3 regions of the Mycolicibacterium baixiangningiae genome follow, and region 3 is predicted to be linked to each of the others. Evidence: predicted binding sites of a transcription regulator. Region 3 holds the regulator's gene; each other region holds the start of a gene.
What was found. The regulator LexA, encoded in region 3, represses DNA repair genes until DNA is damaged. The targets are predictions, from matches to a motif close to CGAACANNTGTTCG.
Positions count from the first base shown of each region.

Region 1: the regulator LexA is predicted to act here: its motif matches at 4,724-4,737, upstream of cofD (2-phospho-L-lactate transferase).
Region 2: the regulator LexA is predicted to act here: its motif matches at 4,259-4,272, upstream of I7X18_RS02025 (HNH endonuclease signature motif containing protein).

Region 1 covers NZ_CP066218.1:4,478,064-4,485,633, reverse strand. The annotation lists gene I7X18_RS21180 (glycosyltransferase family 2 protein) at 1-529, shown strand, start outside; gene manB (mannose-1-phosphate guanylyltransferase ManB) at 533-1,612, shown strand; gene I7X18_RS21170 (NUDIX hydrolase) at 1,620-2,156, opposite strand; gene I7X18_RS21165 (coenzyme F420-0:L-glutamate ligase) at 2,153-3,508, opposite strand; gene cofD (2-phospho-L-lactate transferase) at 3,505-4,491, opposite strand; gene I7X18_RS21155 (WhiB family transcriptional regulator) at 4,919-5,197, shown strand; gene I7X18_RS21150 (metallopeptidase family protein) at 5,230-5,652, opposite strand; gene I7X18_RS21145 (DUF3499 domain-containing protein) at 5,785-6,216, shown strand; gene I7X18_RS21140 (phosphomannomutase/phosphoglucomutase) at 6,300-7,570, shown strand, end outside.
Region 2 covers NZ_CP066218.1:423,556-431,125, forward strand. The annotation lists gene I7X18_RS02000 (universal stress protein) at 1-419, shown strand, start outside; gene I7X18_RS02005 (TIGR03619 family F420-dependent LLM class oxidoreductase) at 420-1,340, opposite strand; gene I7X18_RS02010 (TetR/AcrR family transcriptional regulator) at 1,444-2,034, opposite strand; gene I7X18_RS02015 (cytochrome P450) at 2,151-3,431, shown strand; gene I7X18_RS02020 (DUF899 domain-containing protein) at 3,438-4,154, opposite strand; gene I7X18_RS02025 (HNH endonuclease signature motif containing protein) at 4,277-5,620, shown strand; gene I7X18_RS02030 (FadR/GntR family transcriptional regulator) at 5,818-6,483, opposite strand; gene I7X18_RS02035 (CynX/NimT family MFS transporter) at 6,532-7,570, shown strand, end outside.
Region 3 covers NZ_CP066218.1:3,608,463-3,616,032, reverse strand. The annotation lists gene I7X18_RS16970 (molybdopterin-dependent oxidoreductase) at 1-1,880, opposite strand, end outside; gene I7X18_RS16965 (LGFP repeat-containing protein) at 2,115-4,202, shown strand; gene lexA (transcriptional repressor LexA) at 4,210-4,905, opposite strand; gene I7X18_RS16955 (LysM peptidoglycan-binding domain-containing protein) at 5,152-5,598, shown strand; gene nrdR (transcriptional regulator NrdR) at 5,760-6,224, shown strand; gene I7X18_RS16945 (PhzF family protein) at 6,232-6,918, opposite strand; gene I7X18_RS16940 (alpha/beta fold hydrolase) at 6,954-7,570, opposite strand, start outside.

The DNA of each region.
Region 1 (7,570 bases), 870 kb from region 3:
ACTGGGCCCGCTGATCCGCGATCCCGACGGTTCGGTGTATCCGTCGGCGCGGCACCTGCCCAGCCTGATCCGCGGCGGGATGCACGCCGTGGTGGGTCCGTTCTGGCGGTCGAACCCATGGACCGCGGCCTACCGCCAGGACCGCGCGGAGCCCAGCGAACGCCCCGTCGGCTGGCTGTCGGGCAGTTGCCTGCTGCTGCGCCGGTCGGCGTTCACGCAGATCGGTGGTTTCGACGAGCGCTACTTCATGTACATGGAGGACGTTGACCTCGGTGATCGGCTCGGCAATGCCGGGTGGCTCAACGTGTACGTGCCGTCGGCGGAGATCCTGCACGACAAGGGGCATTCGACGGGTCGCGACCCCGCCCGCAACCTGGCCGCGCACCACCGCAGCACCTACACTTTCTTGTCTGATCGCTATCCGCACCCGTGGCAGGCGCCACTGCGGGCCGCGATGAGGGGTGCACTGGCCGTGCGCGCCGGGTTGGTGGTGCGCAAGGCTCGTCGTATGCAGGCCAAAGGGGGGTAGGACATGGTGAATCCGGCTGAGGTGGACGCCGTTGTGCTGGTGGGCGGACAGGGCACACGGCTGCGCCCCCTGACGCTATCGGCGCCGAAACCGATGTTGCCGACCGCCGGCCTGGCGTTTCTGACCCACCTGCTCTCCCGCATCGCGGAAGCGGGAATCGAGCACGTCGTGCTCGGGACGGCGTACAAGGCGGACGTCTTCGAGGCCGAGTTCGGCGACGGATCCAAGCTGGGCCTGCAGATCGACTACGTCTTCGAGGACGAACCGATGGGCACCGGCGGTGCCATCGCCAACGTCTCCGACAAACTGCGCTACGACACCGCGATGGTGTTCAACGGCGACGTGCTCTCGGGCTGCGATCTCCGTGCGCTGCTCGACAGCCACGAGAGCCGCAACGCCGACGTGACGCTGCACCTGGTGCGCGTCGGGGATCCGCGGGCCTTCGGCTGTGTGCCGACCGACGACGGGGGCGTGGTGACCGCGTTCCTGGAGAAGACGCAGGATCCGCCGACCGACCAGATCAACGCCGGCTGCTACGTCTTCAAGCGTGAGGTGATCGACCGTATCCCGCGCGGCCGGCCGGTCTCGGTCGAGCGTGAGGTGTTCCCCGGGCTGCTGTCAGCGGGGCTGCGGGTGTGCGGTTACGTCGACGCGACCTACTGGCGTGACATGGGCACCCCCGAGGACTTCGTCCGCGGCTCGTCGGACCTGGTGCGCGGGATCGCGCCGTCGCCGGCACTGCCCGGCCGCCGCGGCGAGCACCTCGTGCACGACGGTGCGTCGGTGGCGCCGGGTGCGTTGCTGATCGGCGGCACCGTGGTGGGGCGCGGCGCGGAGATCAAGGCCGGGGCACGCCTCGACGGTGCGGTCATCTTCGACGGTGCGGATGTCGGTGCCGGCGCGGTGATCGAGCGGTCCATCATCGGGTTCGGCGCGCGCATCGGTCCGCGGGCGCTCATCCGTGACGCCGTCATCGGTGACGGCGCTGACATCGGCGCGCGCTGCGAACTGCTGCGCGGTGCGCGTGTGTGGCCCGGGGTGAAGATCCCGGACGGCGGCATCCGGTACTCGACCGACGTCTGAGGCGCGCTCAGCCCCGGCGAGCAGCCGCGGCGAGTTGAGTGAGCCCGAAGTCGGTGTCCGCGGGCAGCGCGTCCAGCGGCCACCACTTCAGATCGAGCGATTCGTCCGAGCGGGCGATCTGCGCGCCTTCGGGGGCGTGCACCAGGAACTGCAGGTCGAGGTGGCGGGTCGGCACGCCCAGCGAGCACGTCACCGGATGCACGTGGACGGCGGCGAGGCGGGGATCGATGACCAGGCCGTCGATGCCGGATTCCTCGCTCGCCTCGCGAAGTGCGGCGGCGACGACGTCGGCGTCGTCGGGTTCGCAGTGTCCCCCCACCTGCAGCCAGCGGCCGAAGCGCGGATGCAGGGTCAGCACGGCGCGGCTGCCGGTGTGGTCGAGTACCAGGGCGGAGGCGGTGACGTGGCCGGGCACGCACGCGCGCAGACACCCGTCGGGGCGGGCGGCCAGGAACGCGAGCACGGCATGGCGCAGCGAGTCCTGTGCCGGGTCCGGTGCGACCCAGTCGGTCAGGAGGTCGACCGCCGAGGAGTGCAGGCTCACCGGCGTACCAGCAGACCCTGGGTGTCAGCCGGATCGCGCGGCCCCTCGGGGTCGGCGGGGTAGCCGACCGCGACCGCGCCCAACGGTTCCCAGTCGGCGGGCAGGTCGAGTTCCGCCCGCACCGTGTCGGCGGCGAAGATCGTCGAACCGACCCAGCAGCTGCCCACCCCACGCACCGCCAGCGCGACGAGAAGCGCCTGGACGGCAGCGCCGACGGCCACGGTGAACATGGTGTGTTCGGCCTCGGTCCGCGCGGCGTCCGGATAGTCGTGGACGCCGTCGGGTACCAGGAACGGGATCACGAGCTCTGTTGCGTCATAAAGGATCTGGCCTCGGGCGAGCCGGCGTTCGACGGCCTCGTCAGTCAGGCCGTCGGCGCTCAGGTCGGCACGCCAGCGGTCCGCCATCCGGTCGAGCAGGCGCGTGCGGACCGTGCGATCGGTCACCCAGACGAAGCGGACCGGACGGGTGTGGTGCGGGGCGGGGGCGGTGAGCGCTTCGGCGACGGCGTCCTCGATCAACTCGGGCGCGAGGGGATCGGCGCTGAACCGGCGCACCGAGCGGCGCAGCAGCTGCGCCTGCCGGCGCCCGGCTTCCATCGCCTCGGCGGTGCCCAGCCAGAACAGGTCGTCCTCACCGGGGCGCAGCAGGTCGCGCGCAGTGGATCCGTTGTCCGCCAACGACAATCCGCGCACGACGGCCACCGGGATGCCGGTGAGCTTACCCTTGACCAGGTCGGCTGCCGCGGCGATCTCGTCTGCGACGGCGACTTCGGTGACCAGCAGTTCATTACCGTGCGCGTCGCGGGCGCCGGCGTATCCGTGCAGCACGCTCACGCCGGCGGCGCCGATCGCCGCGTCGATCTGACCGTTGCGCCACGCGCGGCCCATGGTGTCGGTGATCACGACTCCGACGGTGACGCCGAGTCGCTCGGCGAGACCGGTCCGCAGGCGTGCGGCGCTGCCGTCGGGGTCGACCGGCAGCAGCGCCAGTTCGCCTGTGTCGACGTTGGATCCGTCGACTCCGGCGGCCGCCTGGATGAGGCCGATGGCGTTCTCGGTGATCAGCGTGCGTCCCTTGCGGGCCAGTATGCGCACGGCTTCGTCATCGACGAGCTTGCGCCGCAACGCATCCCGTTCGTCGGGATCTTCCGGTGCGGTGACGATGCGGCCCTCGCACTTCGACACGACCTTGCTGGTGACCACGACGACGTCACCGTCGCGCAGCCACGGCGTGGCGGCCGCCAGCGCGGCGGCCAGATCGTCGCCGGGCCGGAACTCCGGCAGCCCGGGCACCGGAAGGAGTTCGATCGCGGCGGCCGCACCGTGTTCGGACGGAGCGTGTTCGGTCACAGCGCGACTCCGGCCATCCGGACCCCGGCGCGGACCATCTCCGCGGTGGCGGCCGGATCCGTCATCAGCAGCGGCACCGCGTCGACCGCCACGCCGTCGATCTGCGCGCTGTCGCCCTCGTGGATCAGCCAACCGTCGAGGATGCCGGTGCCGGTGCGGGCGCCGTAGTGGCGTCCGACGGCTTCCGAGGTCGATGGGACCCCGATCACGGACAGACACTCATCCGCCATGCCGCGCAATGGTTTTCCGGCCACGATGGGGGAGTAGCCGATGATCTTGGCCCGGGTCGACCGGAGGGCGCCGCGGATGCCCGGGATCGCCAGGATCGAGCCGATGCTGACCACCGGGTTGGACGGCGCCAGCAGCACGACATCGGCGTCGGCGATGGCGTCGGTGACACCGGGGGCGGCGGTGGCCTTCTCGGCGCCGACAAAGGCGAAGCTGTGGGTGGGGACTTTCGCGCGGTATCGCACCCACCACTCCTGGAAGTGGATGGCGCGGCGTTCACCGCTGTCCGGGTCGGTGATGACGACGTGGGTCTCGCTGCGGTCGTCGCTGGCAGGTAGCAGCCGGGCGCCGGGCGCCCACCGGGCGCACAGCGCTTCGGTGACCTGGGAGAGCGGATATCCCGCCCGCAGCATCTGGCTGCGCACCAGGTGGGTGGCCAGGTCGCGGTCGCCGAGGCCGAACCAGTCGGGCTGGACGCCGTACGCGGCGAGTTCCTCTTTGGCATGCCAGGTTTCGTCGCGATGGCCCCAGCCGCGCTCGGGATCGATTCCACCGCCGAGGGTGTACATGCACGTGTCGAGGTCAGGGCAGATCCGTACCCCGAACATCCACGTGTCGTCACCGACGTTGACCACCGCGGTCAGTTCATGATCAGTCGGGTCGTCAGGGGCGTACTGCCCCAGCCCGAGCAGTCGCTGCACGCCGAGCAGGAAGCGTGCCCCACCGACGCCGCCGACCAGAACCGTCACCTTCACATCGAACGAGACTAGGCGCTCGTCCGCGCGGGGGTTGCACCGCTCCTGACGGGCCGTCCGGGGCGGGTCTGTCACGGATCGGACACGCCGAGGTTTCCGACGCGCCGCAGAACTGTCACGAGGTGATATGAATTCCTGTTCCAGCGCTTGACCCCAGCTGCCAACGCGTGTGTAATCACACCAGTGTCATTTCGCGGTTGGCCAGCCGATTTCGGTGTCGCAGACCGAGATTCGATCACTTGTTCGAATAAGGCTGGCCGTACGGTACCGAGTGGGGCCACGTGGATCTACGACACCGAGTAAGGAGGGGCGGGAAATGTCTTTTGAGCAAAGCGAATTCGATCGCGTGGTCCGGTTCGACAGCCGGCTACTCGGCTCCGTCGGCGGGGCACCACACACCGACGCGGGAGCCGCACCGATGGGGGCCATGGGGCGGCCTCAGTTGAGTCTGGTTCCGGAAACCATCGACACAGAGGCCGGCGACGCCGACGACCTGTGGCAGGAGCGCGCGCTGTGCGCGCAGACCGATCCCGAGGCGTTCTTCCCCGAGAAGGGCGGCTCGACCCGTGAGGCCAAGCGGATCTGCCTGGGCTGCGAGGTTCGCGACGAGTGCCTCGATTACGCGCTGGCCCACGACGAGCGTTTCGGAATCTGGGGTGGGCTCTCCGAGCGTGAGCGCCGTCGCCTCAAACGCGGCATCATCTGACCCCTACGGAACTCCTCCTGTGGGGCCGCGCCTCAATCGTCGTCGATCGTCGGGTCGATGACGGAGGGCTCGACTCCCAGATATGTGGCCACCTGAGCCACCAGCACCTCGCGTAACAGCTCGGCGAGTTCGTCGGAGTCCTTGGCCCGGCGCTCGATCGGCTTCCTGAACAACACGATTCGCGCCCGCGTGGAGTTGCCGCGGACATCGACGCCGGCCGGTATCAGCCGGGCCAGCGCCACCGGCCCGTCGGCCACCACCTCCGGCGGCCATTGCACATTCTCCGGATCCTTGGGCGCCATGCGCGGGATCTCATCCACCGCGACGTCCAGTCCGGACACCCGGTCCTGCCACCGCCGCTCGATCGATTCGTACGCTTCGAGCACCGCCATGTCGAACCGCTCGGCACGGCTGCGCCACCCCGGCACGGTCGGCGGGAGGAGCGGGCCACGCATCTCGCGACCGCGTCGCGATCTCCAGCGGTTGCCCTCGGCCACGGTCACCGATCGTAACGGTTGGCTATCGGCGGGTCCGCCGCTGCGCGTGTCCGGCACCACGCGGCGTTTCTCCCGCGATAGCCTTCCGTCGTGAATGTTCCCCGTCGCTGCTGCCGGCCCGGGTGCCCCCACTATGCGGTGGCGACGCTGACGTTCGTCTACTCCGACTCCACCGCTGTCGTCGGCCCGCTGGCCACCGTGTCCGAACCGCACTCGTGGGATCTGTGCGTGGGCCACGCCAGTCGCATCACCGCGCCGCGCGGGTGGGAACTGGTCCGGCACGCCGGGCCGTTGCCCTCGCACTCCGACGACGACGACCTCGTCGCCCTCGCCGATGCGGTACGCGAAGGCCGTGGCTCGGCAGCCCCCGCCTCCGCCGTCGTCCCAGGTTTCTCCGATCCCACCAGCGGGGCCCACGGCGGCGCCCAGAGTGGGGCGTGTCTGGCGCCGCCCGTGCGACGGCCCGAACCGACCGGACGCCGGCGCGGCCACCTGCGCGTGCTCCCCGACCCGTCCGAATAGCCCCGCGTAGGGCGTCATAGCTGGGCAACGAAGTCTCCGGTGCGGATAGGCTGACGGCAACGTCCCCGTCTCCTAGGAGGAGTATGTCTCGGCCGGCTGCGACGGTGCATCGCGTCATCAAGGCGTATGACGTACGTGGGCTGGTCGGTGAGGAACTCGACGAGGCGTTCGTGGCCGACGTCGGCGGCGCGTTCGCCCGACTGGTCGGCGACAGCGCCGGACAGATCGTCATCGGCTACGACATGCGGTCGAGCTCTCCGGCGCTGGCCGAGGCCTTCGCCGACGGGGTGATGGCCCAGGGCCTCGACGTCGTGAAGATCGGCCTGGCGTCGACCGATCAGCTGTACTTCGCCTCCGGATTGCTCGACTGTCCCGGCGCGATGTTCACCGCGAGCCACAACCCGGCCGCCTACAACGGCATCAAGCTGTGCCGGGCCGGTGCCAAACCGGTCGGCCGGGACACTGGGCTGGCCCAGATCTCCGAGCAGGTGATCGAGGGGGTGCCCGCCTACGACGGGCCGCGCGGCAGCGCGTCGGAACGCGACGTGCTGGCCGACTACGGCGACTTCCTGCGGTCACTGGTGGACATCTCGGGGCTGCGTCCGCTGCGGGTCGCGGTCGACGCCGGAAACGGGATGGCGGGACACACAACCCCCGCGGTCCTCGGCCCCCTCGAGGCCGTCGAACTGCTGCCGCTGTTCTTCGAACTCGACGGCACCTTCCCCAACCACGAGGCCAACCCGCTGGACCCGGCCAACCTCGTCGACCTGCAGGCCTATGTGCTGGAGACCGGCGCTGACATCGGGTTGGCGTTCGACGGCGATGCCGACCGCTGCTTCGTCGTCGACGAGAAGGGGCAGGCGGTGTCGCCCTCGGCGGTGACCGCGCTGGTGGCCGCCCGGGAACTCGGCCGGGAGATCGGCGCGACGGTGATCCACAATCTGATCACGTCGCGGGCGGTTCCCGAGCTCGTGGCCGAACGCGGCGGCACCGCGGTGCGCTCCCGCGTCGGGCACTCCTACATCAAGGGGCTGATGGCCGAGACCGGGGCGATCTTCGGTGGGGAGCACTCCGCGCATTACTACTTCCGCGATTTCTGGGGCGCCGACTCCGGGATGCTCGCCGCGTTGCACGTTCTTGCGGCACTGGGTGAACAGGACCGCCCGCTGTCGGATTTCATGGCCGACTATCAGCGCTACGAGGCCTCCGGCGAGATCAACTTCACGGTCGCCGACGCGCCCGCATGTGTGGAGGCGGTGCTCAAGTCGTTCGGCACCCGCATCCACTCGATCGACCACCTCGACGGGGTCACGGTCGACCTGGGCGACGGACGGTGGTTCAACTTGCGCACCTC
Region 2 (7,570 bases), 3.0 Mb from region 3:
TCGTCGGGGTCGACGGCACCGCGGCGGGTGACGGCGTGCTGGCGACGGCGTTCGAGTTCGCGAAGGCCATGGCGGTCAAGCTCATCGCCGTCCGGTCGTGGACGACACGGGCACCGGCAGGTGACGTCACCATCCCGTTCCTGATCGACTGGGATGCGCTGGAGGCCGCCGAGTGGTCCGCGCTGACCGGCCAGGTGGACCAGTGGCGTCAGCGCTATCCCGAGGTCGACGTGGAAGGTGTGGTGGAGACCATGTCGCCGGGCCGGGCCCTGCTGCGCCACGCCGAGGATGCGCAACTGGTCGTGGTGGGCAGCCGGGGCCGAAATGCGTTGACAGGCTTGGTACTCGGGTCGACCAGCATGAACCTGCTGCACCACAGCCAGGTGCCGGTGATGGTGACGCGGGCGCAGCCCGAGTGATCACGGCACCTGCGGTCTGATCTCCTCGACCACCCACTGGGCGTAGTCGAGATATTCGTCGACGCCGCTCACCGGAGGCAGCGGTACGGCGCTGACGGTCACACCCTGCTCACCCAGCCAGCAGAGGCGGTCGACGATCTCGGCCGCGGTCATCCCGGGCCGCCCACGCGGATCGTCGCGTGCGACATGCCCTTCGCCGACCCGGGTCGTGCCCAGGCCGTGGACGACGTCGAACGGCCTGCCGTCGTAGGCCGGTTGGGATTTGATGAACTCGACGCGTTCGGCGATCTTGTCGGGCGGTGTGAGGAACGACCACCACCCCGACGCGTATTTCGCCGCCCGGCGCAGCGCCGCATCGGCGTCACCGCCGATCCAGATAGGCAGATGCGGCTTCTGGACCGGCTTGGGTTCGAAGGCGACGTCGTGGAAGGACACGAACTCGCCGTCGAAAGTGGGGGAGTCGCTGGTCCACAGTTCGACGATCGCCGCCAGATACTCGTCCGCGATGCGGCCGCGCTTGTGGAAGGGCACCCCGAGCAACTCGAATTCTCTTTCCAGCCAACCCACTCCGAACGTCACCATCATCCTGCCGCTGCTCATCCAATCGGCGGTGGCGAGCGCCTTGGCGAGGACGATCGGATGCTGGAGCGGCAGCACGGTGATGCAGGAGTTGAGCCGGATCCGTTCCGTGGCGCCGGCGAGATAGGCCTGAGCCACCGTGGACTGCAGATAATGCGGACCCGAGAGTTCCACGTGCTCGTCGGGGATCACGAAATGCTCGGGGACCGCGATCATGTCGTAGCCCCACGCGTCGGCGCACTTGGCCATCCGGGTCTGATCGGCACCCGTGACCTCTGCTTCCCAAGGCTGCATCATCGCCTTGAGTCGCAGCATGTGCGGCAGGTTGAAAACGAGCTTCACGCGGACCTCCTGCGCTACTTGAGCATGCTGCCGGCGTCCTCTCCGGATCGACCGACCCAGACTGATCGACCGATCAGGAGCGTGACACCGAGGGCATGGGTTGTCAAGCCTCGTGCGGCGTTCCGGTGAGCCTGCTCAATTGGCGTTCCATGAACCGGCGCAGCTCGTCGTGGCCCAGCGTGACACCGACCGCGCTCTCGTTGCACAGGCTGCGTGCCGTCTGCGCGATGAGCATCGAGACCGCGACGGGCGGGTACTTCTCCAGGTCGACGCCGCGGGCGCGCAGTGCCACGGTGACCGCCGCCGCCTCGATGTCCCGGACCCGTTCGGCGTAGGACTTGAGTTCGGCGCGGATCGCCTTGCGGTGGTTGGCCAACGCCATGAACTCGGCGTTGAGGCCGGTCAACCGCAGGTCACTGTTCATCGCCCAGAGGGTCTGGAGCGGTTCGTCGTCGGTGAGTGCCTCGCGCATCCGCTCCAGCGACGCCTCCGCACCCGCCCGCAGGACTTCGACGAACAGGTCGTCCATGGTGGGGAAGTAGTAGTAGACCAGCGCCTGTTTGACGCCCGCCTCAGCGGCCACCCGGCGTGACGTCGCCGCGGCGTAGCCCTCGTCGCGCATGATCTTCGCGGTGGCCTCGATCAGGCGGTGCCGAGCTCCGGTGTCCACTCGGGATTGTCGGGCAGTCGGCATTCAGCGCGCCTTCGCTCGGGGGTTTCTTGACCGCCCGTCGAGCACCGTGGTAAGCATGGCTCATTCTATCAACCTGATCGATCGACCAGGATGTGCACTGAAGGAACTGATCGTCCGTGACCGATCTCGCCTCAATCGACTACTTCTCCGATCCGGTGGTCAGCCAGAACCCGTACGACTATTGGGATTTCCTGCGCGAGCAGGGCCCGGTCGTGCGGGAACCGCACCACGGTGTGGTGGCGGTGACGGGTTATCAGGAGGTGCTGGCGGCGTTCAAGGACCACGACCACTTCTCGGCGGTCAACGCGATCGGCGGGCCGTTCCCGCCGCTGCCGTTCGAGCCCCGAGGTGACGACATCACCGAGCAGATCGAGGCGCACCGCCATCTCTTCCCCATCCACGAGCACATGGTCGTGATGGATCCGCCCGCACACGAGCGTGCCCGGTCGCTGCTGGCCAAACTCCTCACTCCGCGGCGCCTCAAGGAGAACGAGGAGTTCATCTGGCAACTCGTCGATCACCAGATCGACCAGTTCATCGACAACGGTCGCTGCGAATTCCTGTCGGAGTACGCGAAGCCGTTTGCCACATCGGCCATCATCGATCTCCTCGGGGTTCCCGAAGCCGACCGTCCCGCATTCCTCGCCGCACTCGGCGCCGAACAACCGAGGGGCAACCGGGTGGGGTCGCTCGACGGTGAACCCGTGGGGCTGGACCCGCTGCAGTACCTGGACGACAAGTTCGCCGGCTACCTCGCCGATCGCCGCCGCGAACCCCGGGATGACGTCTTGTCCGGGATGGCGGGCGCGACCTATCCGGACGGGTCGACCCCGGAACTGATGGAGGTGGTCAAACCGGCTACCTTCCTGTTCGCCGCGGGACAGGAGACCGTCACCAAGCTGCTGAGCGCGGCCGTCCAGACCCTCGGCGACAGGCCGGAGTACCAGGAAACCCTCCGCGAGAACCCGGACCGGATACCGGCTTTCATCGAGGAGTCGCTACGGATGCACGCGCCCACGAAGGTCGATTTCCGATTGGTCCGCAAGACCACCACGCTGGGGGATATGCGCTTGCAGGCGGGGACCGTCGTGATGCTGTGCCTCGGTGCGGCGAATCGCGACCCGCGGAAGTTCGACTCTCCCAACGAATTCCGGCCCGACCGTAAGAACGTGCGTGAACACATCGCGTTCGGTCGCGGCATCCACACCTGCGCGGGCGCGCCGTTGGCGCGGGTGGAGGGCAAGGTCACCGTTCGCCGACTGCTGGATCGCCTGCGCGACATCACCATCGACGCGAGTGTGCACGGTCCGGCGGAGCGACGGAACTACTCCTATGAACCGACGTTCCTGCTGCGTGGGTTGACTGAGCTGCACATCGAGTTCACGACGGCGGGCTAGAGCGGCTCAGCGGTTTCCGTACATGCGCGCGATGTCCGGTGAATCCAGCCAGCCCGAGTAGGTGGGCCGCTTCGGCCACCCGTCCGGGGAGTCCTGCCACTCCTCCTGGCGGCCCCACGGCAGGAGGTCGATCAGCGGGAAAGTGTGGCTGAGTTGTTCGGTGCCACGGCCGTTGGTGTGCCAGGTGCGGAAGACGGTGTCGCCGTCGCGCAGGAAGACGTTGACGCCGAACCCGCCGCCGGGCGGTGCGTCGACATCGGCGCCGAACGAACTCTCCGACGACGAGTACCAGTCCATCTTGTTGCCGACCTTCTCGCGATAGGCCAGCGCCTCCTCGATGGGGCCGTTCGTCACGATGACGAACCTGGCGTCATAGCTGTCGAGGAAGTCCAGCCGGGTGTATTGCGATGTGAGACCGGTGCATCCACCGCACTGCCACTCCTGACCGTCGGTCCACATGTGGTTGTAGACGATCAGCTGGGAACGGCCCTTGAACACGTCGGCCAGCCGGACCGGCCCCTCCGCCCCGATCAGGGTGTAGTCGGGCATCCGCACCATCGGCAGGCGCCGGCGTTGCGCGGCGATCGCGTCCAGTTCCCGGGTGGCGGCCTTCTCGCGTATGCGGAGCTCCTCGAGCGCCGCCCGCCAGGTCTGTTCGTCGGCTTCGGGCGGAAGCGCCGGGGCGGCGTCCTGCATGGGGCGGTTTGGCGTTCCAGTGGTCATCGCGGTCTTCCCGTCGTCGTGCGATCTGTCTCTGGTACAGACCCAGTGTCGCCGCGAAACTCATCGCCCGGCGCGTTTTTGGGCGACCGAATTTGTCGGTGGATCGAACTAGTGTTCGATGTATGGATGGGGAGTTCAGCACCGCGGTCGACCGCCTGTTGGCGGCCGTCACGGAGATGCAGGCCGCCTCCATCAACGACCTGACCCATCCGCAGATCGTGGGGGAGCTGGACCGGATCAAACAGGCCGTCTGGGCGGTGCCCAGCGTGGAGCATCGGTTGACCGCGCGGCTGGTCGAGGAAGCCAACCCCCACGACCTGGGTGCGACGTCGATGAAGAAACTGCTCGCCGACCGGTTACGGATCACGGAGAAAGACGCCGGTGAACGGCTCACCGACGCCCGCCAGTTGGGTCCTCGCTACACGCTGACCGGCGAACGCGTGAAAACTGACCTGGCCCACACCGCCGCCGCGGTGGCCCGCGGGGACATCGGGCACGCCCATGTGCGCGTCATCCAGGAGTTCGTCAAGAAACTCCCCGTCTGGGTGTCCTTCGCCCGCCGCGACGACTACGAACACACCCTCGTCGGCCACGCGAAGGAGTTGCGACCCGACCAGTTCAAGAAGGCCGCCAAAGCCCTGCTGGACTTCATCGACCAGGACGGCACCGAACCCGACTACCGAACCCAGCAGCGCCGCCGCAGCCTCAAAATGGGTCGCCAGCAAGCCGATGGGATGAGCCGCGTCGAGGGCTACATCGACGCCGAAACCCGCGCCCTATGGGATGTGGCGGCCGCCAAACACGCCGCCCCCGGGGTCAACCTGCCCCACGACGACACCCACACCGGACGCGATGACCGCACCCCCGAACAACGCCACCACGACGCGTTGAAACGGGTCCTGCGTGACACCGTGGAATCCGGGACCCTCGGACAGGTCGCCGGGGTGCCCGCCACCATCGTCGCCACCACCACCGTCAACGAACTCGAACGTGCGGCGGGGTGGGCCGACACCGGCGGCGGCAACAAACTCCCCATCCGGGATCTGATCCGGATGGCCGCACGCTCCCGGCACTACCTGGCAGTGTTCGACGACCACACCGAAGAAATCCTCTACCTCGGCCGCGCCCGCCGCAACGCCACCACCGCCCAGAGATTGGCCCTGTTCGCGAGAGACAAAGGCTGCACCCACCCCCACTGCACCGTGCCGTTCTACTGGACCGAAGCCCACCACACCCACGACCACGCCAAAGGCGGGCGCACCGACATCCCCGACCTCACCCTGGCCTGCCAACCCGGCAACCTCATGGTCGAGAAAACCGGATACACCACCGTGCGCCCCGGCAACGGCCGCACCCACTGGATCCCACCCAAACACCTCGACACCGGCCAACCCCGAGTCAACAACTACTTCCACCCCCACCGCTACCTCACCGATCACAAGGACCAGGACGATGATCCCGAGTAGCGGTGCAGGCCAATATATTCCACGCTCCGGTGCGCTGCCCGTACCGGCTGGCGAGGTGTGCGCTTTTGCTGCTAGCCCCCATTGGCTGGGCCGGCCGCATCGGGTGGAATCAGTTCACCGCAAAAGAAACTCGACAGGAGATACGCCATGCCCGCTCGAAAGTCCCGCGGCGCCGCAGACGAAGGCGTAACCCGTGCTCAGCCGTGGCCTGGCAGCTCCTCGATGAGCTCCTCCAGGAAGCCGCCGGCTTCCCGGCCCGCCCGTTCGACATCCCCGGCGGCGATGGCCTCGACGAGTCCGTCGTGTGGGATCCGTTGTAACGCATGGGATTCGAATGTCGTCGCGACACTCGCGGTCACCACCTCGGTAAGACCTCGGTACAGCTCGGTCAGCACTGTGTTGTGCGAGGCCCGCACCACGGCGAAGTGCAATTCGGCATCGGCCAGGACGAACTGGTCGTGGGCGTCGAGCGCGTCCCGGCGGGCGAGCAGATCACGGATCCCGGCGAGGTCCTCGTCGGTACGGGCGGTGGCCGCCAACCGCGCGCTTTCCACTTCGAGGCAGCGCCGCACCTCGAGTACCTCGCGCAGTTCCGAGCCGCACAGTCTGCGCAAGGCCCCGGAGACCTCGCTGGTGGCCCGAACGTAGGTGCCGTCGCCCTGTCGGACTTCGAGGATCCCGCTGTGCGCCAGCGCGCGCACCGCTTCGCGGACCGTGTTGCGGCCGACGCCGAGCGCGGCGACCAGCGCAGGCTCCGTCGGAATCCGCGCACCGACCGGCCATTCGCCGGCGGACACCGACTCACGCAGTTGGGCGATCACCTGGTCGACCAGACCCGCGCGACGGGTGGTGACGAGCGGCACCCGAAACCTCCATTCATCCAATCATGGGATGTATGGGAGGATACCGCGGTGAAGGGCACCTCGCGCATCGACGCCACACCCGGTCAGGCGGGCCTCACCGAGGCTCCCGGCGCCCGGGCTGCCGGCGGCGTCCTGCTCACGATCGCGGTCATCCTCACGGCGCTCAACCTGCGTCCCGCGATCACCAGCATCGGGCCGCTGCTCGGCGATATGCGCGAATCGATGGGCGCGACCGCCACCTGGGCCGGCGTACTGACCACCCTGCCCGGCTTGTGTTTCGCCGCCGCCGGAATGACGGCGCCGTGGCTGTCCCGGCGGATCGGGCTCAGCCGGGCCATCAGCGCGGCGTTGACCATCCTCATCGCCGGTCTGCTCATCCGTGTCCTCGACGGTCCCTACGTGGTCCTCGGCGGAACCCTGGTGGCCACCGCGGGTATCGCGCTGACCAACGTCCTGATCCCGGTGGTGATCAAAGGGTCCTTCCCGGCCCGCGTCGGGCTCATGACCGGCGTCTACACCGCTGCCCTCCAAGGCGGCGGCGCGCTCGGCTCGGCGGTGACACCCGGACTGGAAGGCGTGTTCGACGACTGGCGGGTGGCGCTCGCCGCGTGGGCGGCCGTGGCGCTCGTGGCGCTGCTCGTCTGGCTCGTGGCCTCCCGCGGGATCCCCGGAGCCAAGCCGTCGACGGTCCGGATCAAGGGACGGTCCCTGCTGCGCAATCGCTTGGCGTGGACGGTGACGCTGTTCTTCGGATGCCAGTCGCTGCTGGCCTACGTGATGATGGGCTGGCTACCCGAAGTGTTCATCGACAGCGGCGTGAGCAAGTCGACCGCGGGGCTGCTCGTTGGGCTGATGTCTCTCATCGCGGTCCCGATCAGCATCTTCATCTCACCGCTGGCTGCCAGGTCGTCGAGCCAGAGTCCGTGGATCGTCGGGCTGGGGGTCATCGGTGTGGCCGGCGTGATCGGGTTGCTCATCGACCCCGGCGCCGCCCCGCTGCTGTGGACCGTTCTCGTGGGGCTCGGTCTCAGTGTGTTCTCGCTGGCACTCACCGTGATCGCGTTGCGCGCCCGCACCACGGAGGACA
Region 3 (7,570 bases):
CGGGTCGTGGGCTGGTTGGCGATCAGGTGCAGCGGATAGGTGGCGGCGCGCTCGCCGCCGAGCCATTCGGTGGGTTCGAACCACGCGGGATGCCCCGCGCAGTCGGCGTAGCCGAAACCGGCGATGTCACGGGAGAAGATCTCGATCCGGCCGCTCGGGGTCCCGAGCCGGTGGGTCACCGGGTCGGCGCGGAAATCGCCCAGCAGGGTCAGACCCGGTTCGGTGGGAAGCCGAAGGCTGCCGTGGCGCCAGAACTCCTCGAACACCGGCACCGTGAAATCCAGTTCGGCGGACCATTTCTCGTAGAGGTGCGCCAACCACTGCCAGGCGGTACGGCCCTCGGTGAACTGGTCGCCGAAGCCAAGTCTCTTGGCCAGAGCCGCGAACGTCGTGTAGTCGTCACGGCTGTCGGCATACGGTTCGACGAGTTTCGGCATGGCCATCAGCATCGGATCGTTCTTCGACCCCGAGTAGTCGTCGCGTTCGAACGCGGTCGTGGACGGCACCACGATGTCGGCGTGTTTGGCCATCGCGGTCCAGTACGGATCGTGCACCACCACGGTCTCCACCCGCGAGAGCGCCCGCCGCAACCGGGGGATGTTCTGGTGGTGGTGGAAGGGGTTGCCGCCCGCCCAGTACACGCAGCGGATATCGGGGTAGGTCAGCCGCATCCCGTTGAAGTCGAACGGCTCACCGGGGTGCAGCAGCATATCGCTGACCGCGGCGACGGGGATGAACGTGCCCACCGGGTTGAGGCCCTGCGGCAGTCGGGGTAGCCCGCACCGCAGCGGGGGGAGACCCGGTTCGTTCATCGACCCGTACCCGTGGCCGAAACCACCTCCGGGAAGGCCGATCTGCCCCAGCATCGCCGCCAGGGTCAACCCCATCCACGGCGCCTGCTCGCCGTGCCGGACGCGCTGAAGTGACCAACTGACGGTGACGATGGTGCGCCGGGCGGCCATCCGCCGTGCCAGTGCGGCGATCTCGGCGGCGGGTAGGCCGCAGATCGTCGATGCCCACTGCGGGGTCTTCGCGACGCCGTCGTCGGCGCCGAGCAGGTAGCGCTCGAACCGGTCGTAACCGACGCAGTAGGCCTCGAGGAAGTCGCGGTCCGCCAGGCCCTCGGTGGCCAGCACATAGGCCAGTGCCAGCATGATCGCCACATCGGTCCCCGGAACCGGTGCGTGCCATTCGCACTCGCCGTCGACGTCGTCGCGCAACGGGGAGAACGAGACGATACGGCCACCGCGGTCACGGAACCGGCGCAGCGCATCGCGGGCCGGGTGCGCCGTAGTCCCACCGTGATTGGTGCCGGTGTTCTTCAGGGCCAACCCGCCGAAGCACACCAGGAGGTCGGTGTGGGAGACGATGACGTCCCAGTCCGTGGAGCGCTTGAACAGATCGTCGTGAGTGCCCACGACGCGAGGCATGATCACACCCGTCGCGCCGAGGCTGTAGGAGTGCCGCGAAAACGTGTATCCGCCAAGCAGTTTCAAGAATCGGTGCACCTGGCTCTGCGCGTGGTGGAACCGGCCGGCGCTGGCCCACCCGTACGAACCTCCGTAGATGGCCTCGTTTCCGTGAGTGTCGACCACCCGGCGGAGCTCCGCGGCGAGCAACTCGGTCAACTCATCCCACGAGACGGCGACGAATTCGTCGGCCCCGCGCCGCCGGCTCGGTCCGGGACCGTCGTCGAGCCAGCCCCGCCGGATCGCGGGGCCCGTGATGCGCGCGCGGTGCCTGATCGAGCCGGGCAGATTGCCCAGCAATGGGGAGGGATCGTGGTCCCCTGGCAGCGGCGCGGCGGAGGCGATGTCGCCGGAAACGACCTCGGCGGAGAAGCCTCCCCAGTGGGTGAGGCTGGTCGGAACGGGGGCCATGGCGGAAAGTCTAGGGCCGCACGACGTCACACTCCGGTCCGCGAAGCGGGCAGCGGATCGCGTCGCGATACCGCGACGCATCCTCGAAACAGGGGATATGCGTCCACCTCGTGGCCGATTTGTGAGTATTTTCCCCAGAATTGCCTGTCGTGTCCGCGAAATAGACGTCGACTGACACAAGATTGGCTGGCGCGATACTTTCGAGACACTTTCGCGCCGAATACGGGAGGTTCGATGAGCGGGCGGCGAACCCTGCTGCACACGGCGCTGGCGCGCGTGACGGTCGGTCTGGCGGTGGTGGTGGCGGCGGGTCTGTTGTTCGCGCCCGTGGCGGCGGCCGATCCGGCCACCGAGGCCAATGACGCGATCACAGCGGCCTATGACGGCAGCGGCGGTCCCACCGGCCCGCTCGGCGTGCGCGAAGGCGGTGTGTACCCCGCCGGCGACGGATTCGGCCAGAACTTCGCGGCGGGCAAGATGTTCTTCACCCCGGCCACTGGCGCCCACTGGATGCAGGGCGCCGTCCTCGAGAAGTACGAGTCGCTCGGCGGCCCGGCCGACAGTGACCTGGGCTTTCCGACCATCGACGAAGGCCCGGGACGGGTCGGGCCGGACAGCCGCAACGCGACCTTCTCCGCCGCCGACAAGCCGGTGATCTTCTGGACCCCGGCGACGGGTGCGCGGGTCGTGCGCGGTGCGCTCAACGCGGCGTGGGACCGGCTCGGCGGGTCGGCGGGAGTGCTGGGCGTCCCCGCGGAGGACGAGGTGTACCGCGGCGACGTGGTCTCACAGAAGTTCACCGGAGGGCAGCTGTCCTGGAACCGCAGGGACAAGACGTTCACGACGGTTCCGCCGGAGCTCGTCGACCAACTCAAGGATGTGACCATCCCGGAGGACCCGACGTCGGTGATCGCGGCCGCCCGGCGCGCCGCGGGAGGTGCGCTCGGGCCGCTGGGCGCCAAGGACGGGTCGCAATACCCGATCGGCGATGACGGGGCAGGCCAGAACTACGCCGGCGGCAAGATCTTCTACACCCCGCAGACCGGCGCGAACGTCGTCACCGGTCAGGTCCTCGAGAAGTACGAGAGCGTGGGCGGACCGGAAGGCGACCTGGGCTTTCCGACCAACAGCGAAGCCGACGGCGGACTGGGGTCCAACAGCCGGATCAGCACCTTCGCGGCGGAGGACCAGCCGGTCATCTTCTGGACTCCGGACTACGGTGCCGTCATCGTCCGCGGCGCGATGAATGCCGGGTGGTCCAAGCTCGACGGCGCCAATGGCCCGCTCGGCGCACCCGTGGCCGATCAGACCGAGAACGGTGACGTCGTCACCCAGCGATTCAGCGACGGCGTGCTGTCCTACGACCGGTCCACCGGCCGCTTCACCACCGAGCCCGCGAATCTGGCCGTTCAGCTCGCCGGTCTCGAGGTCCCCGGGGAAGAGGTGCCGAAGGCGCCCGCAGATCCGCAGGCCTCGGCCGACGACGACAGCGGCGAGTGGCTCAGCTGGCAGTGGAACTGGTGGTGGCTGCTGGCCCTGATCCCGGTGCTGCTCATCGTCGGGCTGCTGGCGGGTGCGGCGCTGTGGAGGCGACGTCGTGGGCGCGGGGACGACCGCTTCCGCGACGACGAGGATGTCTTCGACCGGGCGCTGTACCAGCAGACGGACCGGCCCGATCCGGGCGGCGCCGAAGATGAGCATCGTCGTTATCCCGACAACTACGGTGAGCCGGTGACCTCCGTCGGCTTCCACGATTCGCCGCCGGACCCCCCGGTGACCGGCAGCCCCTGGGACCTGCGGGACGAATCGGCCGACGAATCGGCCTCGGAGGAGCAGCGCTCGGCGGCGGGCGCCGACGATCTCTTCGGCGGACAGGACGATCCCGACTCGGTCGACACCGCTCCGACGCGCATCGAGAGTCCGCACGGTGAGGATGACCCGCATCCGCAGTCGACGCTGGAAGAGCCCTCGTTGCCGGCGCCCGCGCTGTCGGAACCGTTGGCACCGGACGCGTTCGAACCGGACGCGTTCGAACCGGAGCCTCCCGCATCGGAGGCGTTCGTCGGGGGGGTCTTCATCGACGACGCGCCCAGCGGTCGGCACGCGGCCATCGAGATCGACGAGCCGACCCCCGGCCGCACCGCGATTCATCTGCCCGTCGACGACTCGGGTGCGGCGCCGGCCGGCTACCCGGTGAAGGCGGACACCCGGACGGGTCTGTATTGGGCGCCCGGCAGCCGTGGCTATGACGAAGTGGTCGCCGAGATCTACTTCGCCAGTGAGGAATTCGCGCGGACCAACGGGTTCGTACGCGGCGACTGAGCGGGCGTCAGATCTTGCGGATGACGGTGACGACCTTGCCCAGCACGGCGGCGTCGTTGCCGGGAATGGGTTCGAACGCCGGGTTGTGCGGCATCAGCCACACCTGACCGCGGGTGCGCTTGAAGGTCTTGACCGTGGCTTCGCCGTCGATCATGGCCGCGACGATGTCGCCGTTGTCGGCGACGTTCTGCTGACGCACGACGACCCAGTCGCCGTCGCAGATCGCCGCGTCGACCATCGAGTCACCCACGACCTTGAGCAGGAACAGCGAGCCCTCGCCGACGAGCTCACGCGGCAGGGGGAACACGTCCTCGACCGCTTCCTCCGCCAGGATCGGCCCGCCGGCCGCGATGCGCCCGAGCACTGGCACGTACGTCGGTTCGGGTAGCGCGTCGCTGCCCGCCACGTCGGTGGTGACCACGGGCGTCGCCGGCTCGTCGGACAGCCGGACGTCGACGGCACGCGGCCGGTTCGGGTCACGCCGCAGGTAGCCCTTGCGCTCCAGGGTGCGCAGCTGGTGGGCGACCGACGAGGTCGACGTCAGGCCGACGGCATCGCCGATCTCCCGGATGCTCGGGGGGTATCCGCGACTGGTCACCGAGGACCGGATGACCTCGAGGATGGTGCGTTGTCGTTCGGTCAGGCCGGCGTCTGTGCTCCGGCGCCCGCCGCCTACCCGGGTGTCGCTGCTGTCGTCGCTCATGGGGCCGAATGTAGTCGCCTCCCGCCCGATGATCAAACATGTGTTCGAGGCGTGTCGCGGTCGGGACGGGCAGGTGGTCGTCCGGGGACTTGTCGGGGAACTCGTCGGAGGAACTCGTCGAAATCGACTTGTCGGACCCCTCATTTACCGTCTGCAACAGTTCGATCACACGTTCTATCCATCGAACACCTGATCGACTATATTTCGAACACACAGGCGAACGCCACCTGAAGAAAGGGCACGCACATGACGATCCTCGACGTGAGGGAGACCCAGCAGAATCCGGCTGCCGGCGGCGTCCGCCGGACGTCTGATGCCCGGCGGCCGCGGGCCGGGCGGCCCTCCGGGGCGCCCCTTCGGCACCGGGGCAACGGAGTGCTGATGTCACGCGCCTCGCACCGGCGCCGGCCCATCACACCCGCCACGACGGTGCTGCTGGCCCTGCTGGCCGGCGGCATCACGGTCTGGCTGGGTCTGGTGGCGAACCTGGGTGGTCTGGCGGGACAGCAGGAGTCGGTGCCCGCCGAACTGGCGGTGGTGCAGGTACAGACCGGTGAGAGTTTGCATCAGGTGGCACAGCGGGTCGCTCCCGACGCCCCGGTGAGCGCGGTCGTCGAGCGGATCCGGGAGCTCAACCGGCTGGACTCCGCGGCGCTGGACGCGGGCCAGACGCTGATCGCCCCGGTTGGCTGACGTGCATCGTGGGCAGTGAATCGTGGTGCGGTGCACCGGTGCTGCTCCTCTCGCCGAGTGTGGGCTGGGCGTGGGCCCCGGCCGTCGGCGGTGGCACAGCCGCCCGGGTAGGCTCGGAGAGGTTCGAAGGGCGTACCCGACGGTCTGGCGAAGGAGCGGTGATGCACTGTCCGTTCTGTCGCCATCCCGATTCCCGTGTCGTCGATTCCCGGGAGACCGACGAAGGCCAGGCGATTCGACGCCGCAGGTCCTGCCCGGAGTGCGGCCGACGGTTCACCACGGTGGAGACGGCCGTGCTGGCAGTGGTCAAGCGCAGCGGTGTCACGGAGCCGTTCAGCCGCGAGAAGGTCATCAAGGGCGTGCGCCGGGCCTGTCAGGGCCGCCAGGTCGACGCCGATGCCCTCAACCTGCTCGCCCAGCAGGTCGAGGACGCGGTGCGTGCCACGGGTTCCCCCGAGGTGCCCAGTCACGAGGTCGGGCTGGCGATCCTCGGACCATTACGCGACCTCGACGAGGTGGCGTATCTCCGGTTCGCCTCGGTGTATCGATCCTTCGAATCCGCAGCCGATTTCGAGCGCGAGATCGAAGCGCTGCGGGCACACCGCGACGTCACGACGTCGGGCTGACCGCGGTTCAGCCGTGGCGGTGCCGGCCGTCGCTGACCACGCGGCCGGCGATTCGCACCCAACCCTCGGGGCTCCAGACCGTGTGGATCACCGACCCCTTGCCCTGCACAATCGTCAGGTCACGGCTCAGGTAATCGGTGATGCGCACAGCGGCGGCGCCGGTCGCCTCGTCCTCGGGCACCCCGAGATGGGCGGCGAACATGCGGGCCCTGATGTGTCCGGCCTCGCGATCGGTCCAGGTCCACAGATAGTGCTGGGTGTCGTCGGGATAGTCGGCCGGATCGGCGGCGGCCAACGCCTCGATGGAGTCCAGATCGTGGATCGCGAACTCCGGCGCCCAGTCGGAGCGCGCACTCACGACGGTCACATCCCCCTCGTAGCCGACTTGCACGATTCCCGCCGGAACCTGCAGCGTGCGCACCGGAAGTCCGTTCTCGCGCAGCCACCACGCCGCGCCGACCGTGGGATGACCGGCGAACGGTAGCTCGGTGGCGGGCGTGTAGATCCTGATGTGCGCGGTCGTCGCGCCGCTCCGCGGTATGTCGACGAAAATCGTTTCGCTGTAACCTAATTCGTTGGCGATACGCTGCCGGTCGCCCGAATCGACTGTGGCGGCGTCCACGACGCCCAGCGGGTTGCCGAAATTCCCGTCGGAGTCGGTGAACACGCGCAGCACCTCGACGTCGATGGCCATGGCGCCGATGCTACGTGCTCGGCGGCCGTCGGCGGTCAGGTCGCGCTGCGCTCGTCGCTGCCCATCGCGTCGAGTACCGCGACGCGGGTGTCGACGGATCCGGTGATCGCCGATTCGCTCAGTCCGGTGCGCAGCAACTGGCGCAGGAGTTCCTGATCGTGCGTCGCGGGTTCGGTGGAATCGATGAACCGCTGCACGGTCTCGACGAACTGGTCCGGATCGTCATGGAAGGGGAAGTGCCCGGCGCCCTCGAAGACCTCCAGCCGCGATCCGGGCATGGCGGCGTGCGCCAGCCGGCCGTGACTCACCGGGATCACCGAATCGTGGCTGCCCCAGATCAGCTGCACCGGCACGGATTCGGTGAGGTAACAGCGGTCCAGCATCGTCACCACCTGGCCGCGCCAGTCGACCACCGCGCGCAGGGTCCGCGCGAACGCCGACGACGCGGTCGGTTCGGGCAGATCGGCGAGGATGCGCATCATCTCGGCGAGGTCGCGCCCCATCTTGGTGGTGCCCAGCATGGTGCCCGCGACGCGGCCGGCGACCTGCAGCGCAGGCAACACCATCGGCAGCCGCAGCAGCGCGAGGGCCTCGGTGCCCATCGGCAGCGAGGCGGCGCGCAACGCGATGTTGACGTCCTTGGTGACACCAC